Regions from separate parts of the Streptomyces sp. NPDC004732 genome, predicted to be linked through region 3. Evidence: riboswitches for the same ligand, from Rfam matches in the RefSeq annotation. Region 3 holds a riboswitch; each other region holds the start of a gene.

Region 1 (3,839 bases), on a different contig from region 3:
CGGCGGTGCGTGCCTTCTACGAGAAGTTCGTCCGCCCCGCCACGGCCACCCTGGTCGTGGTCGGCGACCTGGTGGGCACCGACCTGGACGCCGTCCTCGCGGACACCGTCGGCGCCTGGACCGGCTCCGCGGGCGAGTCGCGCCCCGTGCCGCCGGTGATCGCCGACGACCGCGGCCGCGTCGTCATCGTGGACCGCCCCGGAGCGGTCCAGACGCAGCTGCTGATCGGCCGCGTCGGCGCCGACCGGCACGACCGTGTGTGGCCCGCCCAGGTGCTCGGCACGTACTGCCTGGGTGGCACCCTCACCTCCCGCCTGGACCGTGTCCTGCGCGAGGAGAAGGGATACACCTACGGCGTACGGGCGTTCGGCCAGGTGCTGCGCTCCGCCCCGGACGGGACGGGCGCCGCCATGCTCGCCATCAGCGGCTCCGTGGACACCCCGAACACGGGCCCGGCGCTGGACGACCTCTGGAAGGTGCTGCGCACCCTCGCCGCCGAGGGGCTCACCGACGCCGAGCGCGACGTGGCCGTGCAGAACCTGGTGGGCGTGGCCCCGCTCAAGTACGAGATGGCCGCCTCCGTGGCGGCGACGCTCGCCGACCAGGTCGAGCAGAACCTGCCGGACGACTTCCAGGCGCAGCTGTACCGGCAGCTGGCCGCCACCGGCACCGTGGAAGCCACTGCGGCCGTCGTGAACGCCTTCCCGGAGGACCGCCTGGTGACGGTCCTCGTCGGGGACGCCGCGCAGATCGAGGAGCCCGTCAGGGCGCTCGGGATCGGCGAAGTGAGCGTGGTCACCGGCTGAGTGACGGTCGGCGTCGGCACTGAGCCACAGTCAGGACCTAGCGGGACCCCGGTGACCCTTTCGGCCACCGGGGTCCTCATATGTCCGGATTGGTATGGAGGTTGCCTGTCTGCCGTGTGGCGTGCGCTACAAAAGTCGCGTTCTGTTTGTCGATTGAAAGATGCCCCGTTTAGCGTCGACCCGGCTGTTCGTCGCGCAGTACGCCGCATCCGCGGCACCGGACAGTCATCGCCGAGTCCCCGTACGGCGCGAGCCAGGGGAGCCGGGGACCCACATGTCCCCTGGGGTGAATCGGGCACCTTGCCGCGAGGTGAGGGACCCGTAGGAGACCTTCCTGCTCCGAACCCGTCAGCTAACCCGGTAGGCGAGAGGGAAGGAAAGGAACACCCGCCACATGGCGTTCACCCGTGCCACCGGGAAGCACCGTCGTCCGAGTCGCATCACGCGGACCACCGCGAACGTCGCAGGTGTCGCGGCGCTCACCACCACCGGTGTCATCGGAGGCCTTGCCGCCCCCGCGCTCGCCGCCGCCGACGAAGCGGCCGTGGAGCACACCGGACTCACCCAGGCGATATCCGTCGGCGACTCGCTCGCCGAGAGCGTCGACGCGCAGGCCGCCGCGCAGCGCCAGGCCGCCGACGACGCCGCTGCCGCCAAGAAGGCCGAAGAGGCCGCCAAGAAGAAGGCCGCCGAGGAGAAGCGCAAGGCCGAGGCCGAGGCCAAGGCGAAGGCCAAGAAGGAGCGCGAGGCCAAGGAGCGCGCCGCCCGCGAGGCCGAGCGCAAGCGCCTGAACACCTACGTCTCCCCGGTCTCCGGCTCGTACGTCTCCACGGGCTACCAGACCGGCGGCGCCATGTGGTCCTCCGGCAGCCACACGGGTGTCGACTTCCACGCCGCGTCCGGCACCGCGGTCCACGCGGTCGGCTCCGGCACCGTCGTAGAGGCGGGCTGGGGCGGTGCCTACGGCAACAACGTGGTCATCAAGATGAACGACGGCACGTACACCCAGTACGGCCACATGTCGTCCCTCGGCGTCACCGTCGGCCAGACGGTCACCCCGGGCCAGCAGATCGGTCTCTCCGGGTCCACCGGCAACTCCAGTGGCCCGCACCTCCACTTCGAGGCCCGCTCCGGCGAGGAGTACGGCTCCGACATCGACCCGGTCTCGTACCTGCGCTCGCACGGCGTCAAGGTCTGATCCGAAGCGGACGACCGACGCGGTCGACCCGCGCGGATGCCCCCGCAGCACTTCACCGAAAGCCCCGGCTCCTTCCGAGCCGGGGCTTTCGGCGTTCCCCGGCCATCGTTGCCCGCCGCCCGTTCTTGGCCAAAAGATATCCATGGATTTCTGTCCGCCGTCGGAAATTCCGGCGCTCTGCAATAGAGTCACGGAACGAGCGTCGGTCGACCGCGTGTCGCGGGGATTAAGGCGGAGGTCCGGTCATGCGCGTTCCCGCGCACTCGGTATGCACAGCCATTCGGGACGACATAGTCGCCGGTGTATATGAGAGGGGCGGCAGGCTCACCGAGGAACTCCTCGCGCGGCGCTACGGAGTCTCCCGCGTCCCCGTGCGCGAGGCCCTGCGCACGCTGGAGGCCGAGGGCTTCGTCGTCACCCGCAGGCACGCGGGCGCGTGCGTCGCCGAGCCGACGGAACAGGAGGCCGCGGACCTCCTGGAGGTCCGGACGCTGCTGGAGCCGCTCGCCGCGGCACGGGCCGCGCAGCGCCGCACGGACGCACACCTGAAGGTCCTGCGCGGACTCGTCAGGCTGGGCCAGCAGCGCTCCAGGAGCGGCCGAGGGGAGGATCTGCGTTCACTGGGCGGCTGGTTCCACGAGACGCTCACCCAGGCGTCCGGCAGCCCCGGCCTCACGGCGCTGCTCACGCCGCTCCGGCACAAGATCGCCTGGATGTACGTCGTCGAGACCCCGGCGGCACCGGACGAGTCCTGGTCCGAGCATGCGGCGATCGCCGACGCGGTCGCCCGCCGTGACGCGGAACGGGCGAGGGCGCTCACCGCGGCACACGTCGAACGGGCGCGCGCGGCCCACCGATTGCGGCCCGCGCGCCGGGGCGGCCGCGTGAGGGATTCGCAACATGCCGTAAACACGGTGAGTCTCCGGAATTAACGGAGGCGCCGTATACAAAGAGGTGTCGTAAGGGGAGTCGTCTTGCGATCAATTCGCGGCAATTCCGCCCGGCCCCACGGTGTGCACGAAAACGACGTACATGAAAACGATGTGCATGAAAAATCAAGCGCATACGTCAATGGGGTCACCCGGAATTCCGGGTGACCCCATTGACGTAATGCGAGGAACGTGTCCTAGACCGTCTCCGGAAGCTCCTCGAGCCCCTCGGCGACCAGCTTCGCCAGACGGTCGAGGGCGGTGTCGGCACCCTCGGCGTCGGAGGCGAGCACGATCTCTTCGCCGCCCTGGGCGCCCAGTCCGAGCACCGCGAGCATCGAAGCGGCGTTGACCGGGTTGCCGTCGGCCTTGGCGATCGTCACGGGGACGCCGGCGGCCGTGGCCGCGCGGACGAAGATGGAGGCGGGTCGGGCGTGAAGGCCCTCGGCCCAGCCGACGTTGACGCGGCGCTCAGCCATGTGTTGCTGCCCTTCCAGGTGTCTCACACTTGTCTAGACCAGTGTCTCATGCCGTCGCGGGTGCTCTGCCGGACAGAGGTCCCGGCCCCGGCCGCCGTTCGACCTGTCCTAGCCTGCCCCGGCCCGGGCGGCCGCGCGACCCGTACCCTGGGCCCCATGCAGCTCCCGTCGGATCAGCAGGATCGGCACGACTACCCGTCGCACTGGGAAGCCGATGTGGTGCTGCGCGACGGAGGCACCGCCCGCATCAGGCCCATCACGGCCGAGGACGCGGACCGTCTGGTCAGCTTCTACGAACAGGTCTCGGACGAGTCGAAGTACTACCGCTTCTTCGCGCCCTATCCGCGGCTGTCCGCCAAGGACGTGCACCGCTTCACCCACCACGACCTGGTGGACCGGGTGGGACTCGCGGCCACCGTGGGCGGCG
Region 2 (3,839 bases), on a different contig from region 3:
ACGACGCTGCTGCGGCGCCTTCCCGACCTGCAACTCGCGGCGGAACCGGATGATTTGCGGTGGCGTGGCGGGCTGATCATGCGGGGACTGCGCACGCTGCCCGTGAAGTTCACAACCGCACAGACAACGGTGTCCGACTGACGGCCCGTCACGACTGTGATGTTCACGTGATCTCCGCTGCATCGACTTGTGACAAGCGTTCGACTGCGACTACGTTCACGACGACTTGAGCGCCCCCGGCGCTCAAGTCGTCGCTGCAGTCTCGTGAAAGGCACCCGCATGCTCTCCGGCTCTGGTCGTCACCGACGCCCCCGCCAAGCCCCGGCCATCATCGTCGCGGCAGGAGTCACCGGATCAGCCATCGCCATCCCGCTGCTCGGCGCCACGAGCGCGAGCGCCGCCGACACCACGACGTGGGAGAAGCTCGCCGAGTGCGAGAGCGGCGGCGCGTGGAGCGCCAACCCCGGCAGCGGTTACTACGGAGGCCTCCAGCTCTCCCAGGACAACTGGGAGGCGTACGGCGGCCTCGACTACGCGCCGAGCGCCGACCAGGCGAGCCGCTCGCAGCAGATCGCCGTCGCCGAGCAGATCCTCGACGACCAGGGCACCGCCGCCTGGCCGAGCTGCGCCCCGATCGCGGGCCTCACCCAGGACGGCGCCGCTGCCGACGTCGACCCGGGCGCCCCGGTCACGCCGAAGCCCTCCGAGCCGTCCGGCTCGACAGACCCCGACGGCTCTGACGGCTCCAAGGGCGACAAGGACTCGGACAAGGGCTCGGGCAAGGGCTCGGACGACGACTCCGGCAAGGACTCCGACAAGGACTCCGGCAAGGGTAAGGACAAGGGCGAGGAGACCGGTGAGCCCTCGGACTCCGCCGACCCGTCCGACGGCCCGGAGGAGCCCTCCAGCGGCGCCGACGACTCCCGAGACAAGAATCACGACGAGTCCGGCGAAAAGGACCACAAGGACGACAAGGGTGAAGCTGGCGGCAAGGCCGACGGCAAGAAGGACGACTCCGGCAAGTCGGGCGAGGACGACGCCACTTCGCCCACGCCCGAGAAGTCGACCGACCCCGCCGACGAGGCGGACGGCTCCGACGACTCCGCGGGCCGCCACCGCGGCGACCGCGCGGACGAGAGCGAGGGCGCCGACGGCCGCTCCGGACGGCACGCCTCGCGCGGCGAGAACCGCTCCGGCGGAGTCGCCGACGGCGCCTACACGGTGCGCTCCGGAGACAGCCTCTCGGTCATCGCGGACGACCTCGGCGTCGACGGCGGATGGCACGAGCTCTACAGCGAGAACAAGAAGACCGTCGGGGGCGACCCGGACCTCATCCTCCCCGGTCAGAGCCTCGATCTGGGCGAAAAGTAACGGAAGTTGACGAAGAGTCGGGCGGGGGCTTCGCGTCGTATGTCTGGTTTGGCGCAAGTGAGAGATGGGTCTCAGAAGCCCTGATCGTCTTTGAAATTCCGGCGATCGCGTGTCTACGGTCGTCACCGCTCGCCACTGGTGGGCCCCGCCGGTCGGTACGCCGAATCCTGCCAACGGCCGGACGGGAACAGTCGTCGCTTTGAGCGCCGTAGGCAGGAGCGGGGGACCCAAGGTAAGTGCCGGAAACGGCTAGGGGTGAAGCCGCGCTCAAGGAGCGCGGCCGGGCAACCACATCGGCCCGAACCCGACAGCTCACCTCGCAGGCGTCGGTGAGGGGATCAACTCATGCTGCTTTCCGGCAAGGGCAAGCACCGCCGCCCGTCCAAGGCCACCCGTGTCGCCACGCTCGTCGGCGTGACCGGTGCGGCCGTCGCCGCCCCGCTGATGGCGGCCGGTTCGGCCAACGCCGCCACCGGTGCCGAGTGGGACGCCGTCGCCCAGTGCGAGTCCGGCGGCAACTGGTCCATCAACACCGGCAACGGTTACCAGGGCGGCGTGCAGTTCTCGCCGTCCACCTGGGCCGCGTACGGCGGTACGAAGTACGCGCCGACCGCCGACAAGGCCTCCAAGGCCCAGCAGATCGAGATCGCCGAGAAGGTCCTCGCGGGCCAGGGCAAGGGTGCCTGGCCGAGCTGTGGCGTCGGCCTCTCGGGCGCCTCGCCCAGCAGCGGCGGCGGCTCGCAGGAGCAGGCCCCGCAGCAGCAGCAGGCCGCGCCCAAGCCGCAGCAGACGCAGCAGCAGGCCCCGCAGCAGCAGGCCGCGCCGAAGCCGCAGCCCAAGCCGCAGACCGAGACCAAGAAGACCGTCGAGACCCCGACCGGCAAGACGGTCAAGAAGGGCGACGGCGAGTACAAGGTCAAGACGGGCGACACCCTGTCCAAGATCGCCGAGGCCAAGCACGTCAAGGGCGGCTGGCACAAGGTCTACAAGCTCAACGGCGACATCATCGACAACGCCGACATGATCTACCCGGGCCAGCAGCTCCACCTGAGCTGACCCCACCCGGTAGCGGCCGTGCCTCGGCGGACGCACGGCCGTACCCCCGTCCCCACGGGCTCCCCGCCCCGGTGCGCGTATCCCCCGTACGCACCGGGGCGGGGCCATGTCTGCCCCCGCGTCGGCCCTCCGCTGTTCGCTACTAGCGAGTAGAAAACGTGGCCTTACGCCCGGTTTCCAAGGTATTTGGGCCCTCGTCCGTCCCAGGGGACGGGCGGTCGGCTGGCCGAAGGCCCGGAGCCCGTTAGGCTCAGGAGACGCAGGGCCGACGCGGCCCGCGTAAATGCGTCACATCCCAGAAGGAGATGCTCGTGCCGTCCATCGACGTCGTCGTAGCCCGGGAAATCCTGGACTCCCGAGGCAACCCCACGGTCGAGGTCGAGGTCGGCCTCGACGACGGCAGCACCGGTCGTGCCGCCGTTCCGTCCGGTGCCTCCACCGGTGCTTTCGAGGCCATCGAACTCCGTGACGGTGACCCCAACCGTTACATGGGCAAGGGTGTCGAGAAGGCCGTCCTCGCCGTCATCGAGCAGATCGGCCCGGAGCTCGTCGGCTACGACGCCACCGAGCAGCGCCTGATCGACCAGGCCATGTTCGACCTGGACGCCACCGACAACAAGGGCTCGCTCGGCGCCAACGCCATCCTCGGCGTCTCGCTCGCCGTCGCGCACGCCGCCTCCGAGGCCAGCGACCTGCCGCTGTTCCGCTACCTCGGCGGCCCGAACGCGCACCTGCTGCCCGTCCCGATGATGAACATCCTGAACGGCGGGTCGCACGCCGACTCGAACGTCGACATCCAGGAATTCATGATCGCCCCGATCGGCGCGGAGTCCTTCTCCGAGGCCCTTCGCTGGGGCGCCGAGGTCTACCACACCCTCAAGAAGGTGCTGAAGACCAAGGGCCTGTCCACGGGCCTCGGCGACGAGGGCGGCTTCGCCCCGAACCTGGACTCCAACCGCGCCGCGCTCGACCTCATCATCGAGGCCATCAAGCAGGCCGGTTACGTCCCCGGCGAGCAGATCGGCCTCGCGCTCGACGTCGCCGCGTCCGAGTTCTACAAGGACGGCAAGTACGAGTTCGAGGGCAAGTCCCGCTCGGCCGCCGAGATGACCGAGTACTACGAGGAGCTCGTCTCCGCGTACCCGCTGGTCTCCATCGAGGACCCGCTGTACGAGGACGACTGGGCCGGCTGGAACGTCATCACCGAGCGCCTGGGCGACAAGGTCCAGATCGTCGGCGACGACCTCTTCGTCACCAACCCGGAGCGCCTGGCCCGCGGCATCGAGGAGGGCTCCGCCAACGCCCTGCTCGTCAAGGTCAACCAGATCGGTTCGCTGACCGAGACCCTGGACGCCGTCGAGATGGCCCAGCGCAACGGCTTCAAGTGCATGATGTCGCACCGCTCCGGCGAG
Region 3 (3,839 bases):
CGGCCCGAAGGGACCGACGGCCTCTTCGTGGCCTGGGAGACCCTCACGCACGCGGGCAACGCCTAAGTGGTTCGACGCACCCCTTCGGATGGCGTAGAGTTGTGTTCACCGACGCGGGGTGGAGCAGCTCGGTAGCTCGCTGGGCTCATAACCCAGAGGTCGCAGGTTCAAATCCTGTCCCCGCTACTGAAGGCCGATGGCCCGGAACCATGAATCATGGTTCCGGGCCATCGGTGTTTTCCGCCCGGATCCTCCCGCGCGGACCGCTCGCCGCTCACCCGGTCGGCCCACACCAGGTCGCACCCGCCCGCCGCTGCGGGAACCCTGAATGCAGCGCGGTGATGGGTGCGGACTCGGCGGGAGACAAGCGGTGGGGCAGCGAGGAGGACCCGATGAGAGCGGGGCCAGTGGGGCCACCGGGCCCGAGCGGGCCTTCGTCCGCGCCCTGCCGCTCCTGCTCCTCGTCGTCGGCGTCGTGTACGACTCGGCGACCCCGTCGGAGTTCACCGCGGCCCCCCTCTTCACGGCCGCCCCGCTGATCGCCGCCCCCTTCTACTCGCGGCTCAACACCGTCCTGACCGGCGCGGCAGCCACCTGTGCCGTCCTCCTCCTGCACTACGGCAGCACCGTCAACAGCCATGTCGAGGCCGTCACCGAGGTGGTCACCGTGGTGACCGTCGCCGCCCTCGCGATCGTCATCAACCGCGTCGTGCGCCGCAGCAACGACCGGCTGGCCATCGCCCGCTCCATCTCGGAGGCCACCCAGCGCGCCGTGCTGCCCACGCCGGACCCGCGCATCGGGGGGCTCGACATCGCGGCGCGGTACGAGGCCGCGCAGGCCGACGCGTTCATCGGGGGCGATCTGTACGCGGTGCAGGACACCCCGCACGGCGTACGGCTCATCGTCGGCGACGTACGGGGCAAGGGCATGGGCGCGGTCGCGGCCGTCGCCGTCGTCATCGGAGCCTTCCGGGAGGCCGCCGAGCAGGAGGCCACCCTGGAGGCGGTCGCGCAGCGCCTGGAGCGGGCGCTCGCGCGCGAGGGCACCCGGCGCGAGGGGCTCGACGCGTTCGAGGGGTTCACCACCGCCGTCCTCGCCGAGATCCGGCACGGCGAGGGCTCCGTGCGGCTCATCAACCGCGGGCACCCGCCGCCGCTGCTGCTGCGCGGCGACGGGCGGCTCTGCGTCCTGTCGGCGACCGAACCCGCGCTGCCGCTCGGCATGGGCGATCTGGGGGCCTGGCCGGACCGTGCGGACGAGGCGGAGCTGCCGCCCGGCGCGCTGCTGCTCTTCTACACGGACGGCCTCTCGGAGGCGCGTGACGTGACGGGGGAGTTCTACGATCCCGCGACCCGGCTCGGCGGGCGGATCTTCCCGGGCCGCGGCGGTCCGCACGCGCTCCTCGCCGCGCTCGCGGGGGAGGTGCGGCGGCACACCGGGGGCGGGATGACGGACGACATGGCGCTGCTCGCGGTGCGGCGTCCCGCCGCCGGGGATCCGGACGTCACGACCGACGTTACGGCCGGTAACTGAAGTACACCGCTCCGCATAACATCTGACGCACTGTCAAGGGAATGTGAAGCTCCGGTGTTTAAAGAGATGGGGTCAACTCGCCCCGTTCCACACCCTCGTGTCCCGGTACGTACGGCCGAAGAGCGTTAACGATCAACCGGAACGGCTTGGAATACCGACCCGCTGTCTATTAACGTTCGATAACGCAGCGCGGTCGTCCCAGCCGTCACTCGAGTCGGCTCCGCGCGCACGCGCCTAATCCCGAAAGGGAGCCGGGGAACCACCAACATGGGGTGAATCGGGCAGCTGTGCATCCGTGCCAGCTGTTCGTAGGAGACCTTCCTGCTCCGAACCCGTCAGCTAACCCGGTAGGCGAGAAGGAAGGAAAGGAGTGCGCCCCAGTGGCGTCCAACCGGCCTGCCCCCCAAGCCGTGTACGTACCGAATGACGACGACTTCGGCTCGTACGACGAGGGCTCCTTCGAAGAGTGGAACCCCACCGAGGAGTCCGTCCGTCCCGTCCGCGGCAGGCACCGTGTGCACAAGAAGAGCGGCGGCGGGCTCGCCCGCAGCTCCACCGTGCTCGGCGTGGGCGTCATCGCCGCCGTCGGCGCGGGCGGCATCGCCACCGCGCAGGACGGCAAGCCGCCGGTCTCCATATCGATGCCCGACCTCGGCGTCGTCACGGACTCGCTGCCCGAGGCCAAGTCCCTGCCGGGCGTGGGTTCCCTGATATCCGGCGACGACACGTCGGACACCACGACCACCGCGGCCGCCGCGGCCCCGCTCACCGCCGCCGGCGTCAGCGCCGCCGACGCCGAGCAGGGCAACACCCATGCGGGCGAGGCCCTGCGCGCCCGCATCATGCAGCAGGCCGAGAACCAGCAGGACCAGGCGGACACCGCCGTGCGGGCCGCTGCCGAGGACGCCGCCGCCAAGAAGGCGGGCGAAGAGGCGGACGCGCAGCGCAAGGCCGCCGAGAAGGAGGCGGACGCCAAGGCGGCCGCCAAGAAGAAGAAGGAGGAGGAGGCAAGGAAGGCCAAGGCCGAGGCCGCGCGCCTGGCCAAGCTCGCCAAGAGCTACGTCATCCCCACCTCCTCGTACACCCTCACCTCGCACTTCGGTGACGCCGGATCCATGTGGTCCTCCGGCCACCACACCGGCCTGGACTTCGCGGCGCCCACGGGCACCCCGCTCAAGGCCGTGCACACCGGCACCGTCAAGGAGGCCGGCTGGGCGGGTGCGTACGGCTACCGCACCGTGCTCGAACTCGAGGACGGCACGGAGATCTGGTACTGCCACCAGTCCTCGCTCAACGTCAGCGCCGGGCAGAAGGTCTCCACGGGCGACGTCATCGGCCGCGTCGGCGCGACCGGCAACGTCACGGGCCCGCACCTCCACATGGAGGTCCACACGGCCGACGGCACCGGGATCGACCCGCTCGGCTGGCTGCAGGGCAAGGGCCTCAACCCCTGATTTCTCAACCCCTGATTCCTCAACCCCTGATTCCTCAGCCCTGATTCCGGTGTGCCCTGCACGGAATTCCGTCCGGGGCGGGGGCGTTGAGGAGCGTATGACTCCTCTTCGCCCACTCGGCTCATCCGACCTCGAAGTCTTCCCGCTCTCCCTGGGCGGCAACGTCTTCGGCTGGACCGCGGACCGGGCGGCGTCCTTCGCCGTCCTCGACGCCTACACCGCGGCGGGCGGCAACTTCATCGACACCGCCGACGCGTACACGGCCTGGATCGACGGCAACAAGGGCGGCGAGTCCGAGACCCTCATCGGCGAGTGGCTGGCCGAGCGCGGCAACCGCTCGGACGTCGTCGTGGCCACCAAGGTCGGCGCGCACCCCGCATACAAGGGCCTGTCCGCCGACACCATCAAGAGGGCCGCCGACGCGTCCCTGCAACGCCTCGGCACCGACTACATCGACCTCTACTACACGCACTTCGACGACACGTCGGTGCCCGTGGAGGAGATCATCGGCGCGCTCGACGAGCTGGTGCAGGCGGGCAAGGTGCGCGCCATCGCCGCCTCCAACATCTCCCCCGAGCGGCTCCAGGAGTCCCTCGACCTCTCCGACCGCGAGGGCCTCGCGCGCTACGTCGCGCTGCAGCCGCACTACAACCTCGTCTCCCGCGACACCTACGAGGGCCCCCTCCAGGAGGTCGCCTCGCGCTCCGGCCTCGCGGCCGTCCCCTACTTCGGGCTCGCCGCCGGTTTCCTCACCGGCAAGTACCGCGCGGGCGCACACGTCGAGAGCGCGCGGTACTCGCGCGTCGAGGCGTACGTGGGGACCGAGCGGGGCGACCGCGTCCTCACCGCTC

The links. A riboswitch is a leader RNA that binds a small molecule or an ion and turns the genes downstream of it on or off. The one in region 3 is predicted to bind cyclic di-AMP.
Positions count from the first base shown of each region.
Region 1: linked by a shared signal. The riboswitch ahead of ABZV77_RS03780 (M23 family metallopeptidase) and the one ahead of ABZV77_RS40380 (M23 family metallopeptidase) in region 3 are both predicted to bind cyclic di-AMP.
Region 2: linked by a shared signal. The riboswitch ahead of ABZV77_RS29335 (transglycosylase family protein) and the one ahead of ABZV77_RS40380 (M23 family metallopeptidase) in region 3 are both predicted to bind cyclic di-AMP.

Region 1 is NZ_JBEXJR010000001.1:920,597-924,435, reverse strand. Features, by position in the region: gene ABZV77_RS03785 (pitrilysin family protein) at 1-806, shown strand, start outside; cyclic di-AMP (ydaO/yuaA leader) riboswitch at 1,026-1,188, shown strand; gene ABZV77_RS03780 (M23 family metallopeptidase) at 1,201-2,004, shown strand; gene ABZV77_RS03775 (GntR family transcriptional regulator) at 2,250-2,936, shown strand; gene ABZV77_RS03770 (HPr family phosphocarrier protein) at 3,131-3,412, opposite strand; gene ABZV77_RS03765 (GNAT family N-acetyltransferase) at 3,569-3,839, shown strand, end outside.
Region 2 is NZ_JBEXJR010000010.1:119,009-122,847, reverse strand. Features, by position in the region: gene ABZV77_RS29345 (cytochrome P450) at 1-141, shown strand, start outside; gene ABZV77_RS29340 (transglycosylase family protein) at 280-1,371, shown strand; cyclic di-AMP (ydaO/yuaA leader) riboswitch at 1,566-1,712, shown strand; gene ABZV77_RS29335 (transglycosylase family protein) at 1,717-2,427, shown strand; gene eno (phosphopyruvate hydratase) at 2,733-3,839, shown strand, end outside.
Region 3 is NZ_JBEXJR010000023.1:9,226-13,064, reverse strand. Features, by position in the region: gene ABZV77_RS40395 (alginate lyase family protein) at 1-66, shown strand, start outside; tRNA gene ABZV77_RS40390 (tRNA-Met) at 113-186, shown strand; gene ABZV77_RS40385 (PP2C family protein-serine/threonine phosphatase) at 371-1,534, shown strand; cyclic di-AMP (ydaO/yuaA leader) riboswitch at 1,756-1,903, shown strand; gene ABZV77_RS40380 (M23 family metallopeptidase) at 1,915-2,988, shown strand; gene ABZV77_RS40375 (aldo/keto reductase) at 3,086-3,839, shown strand, end outside.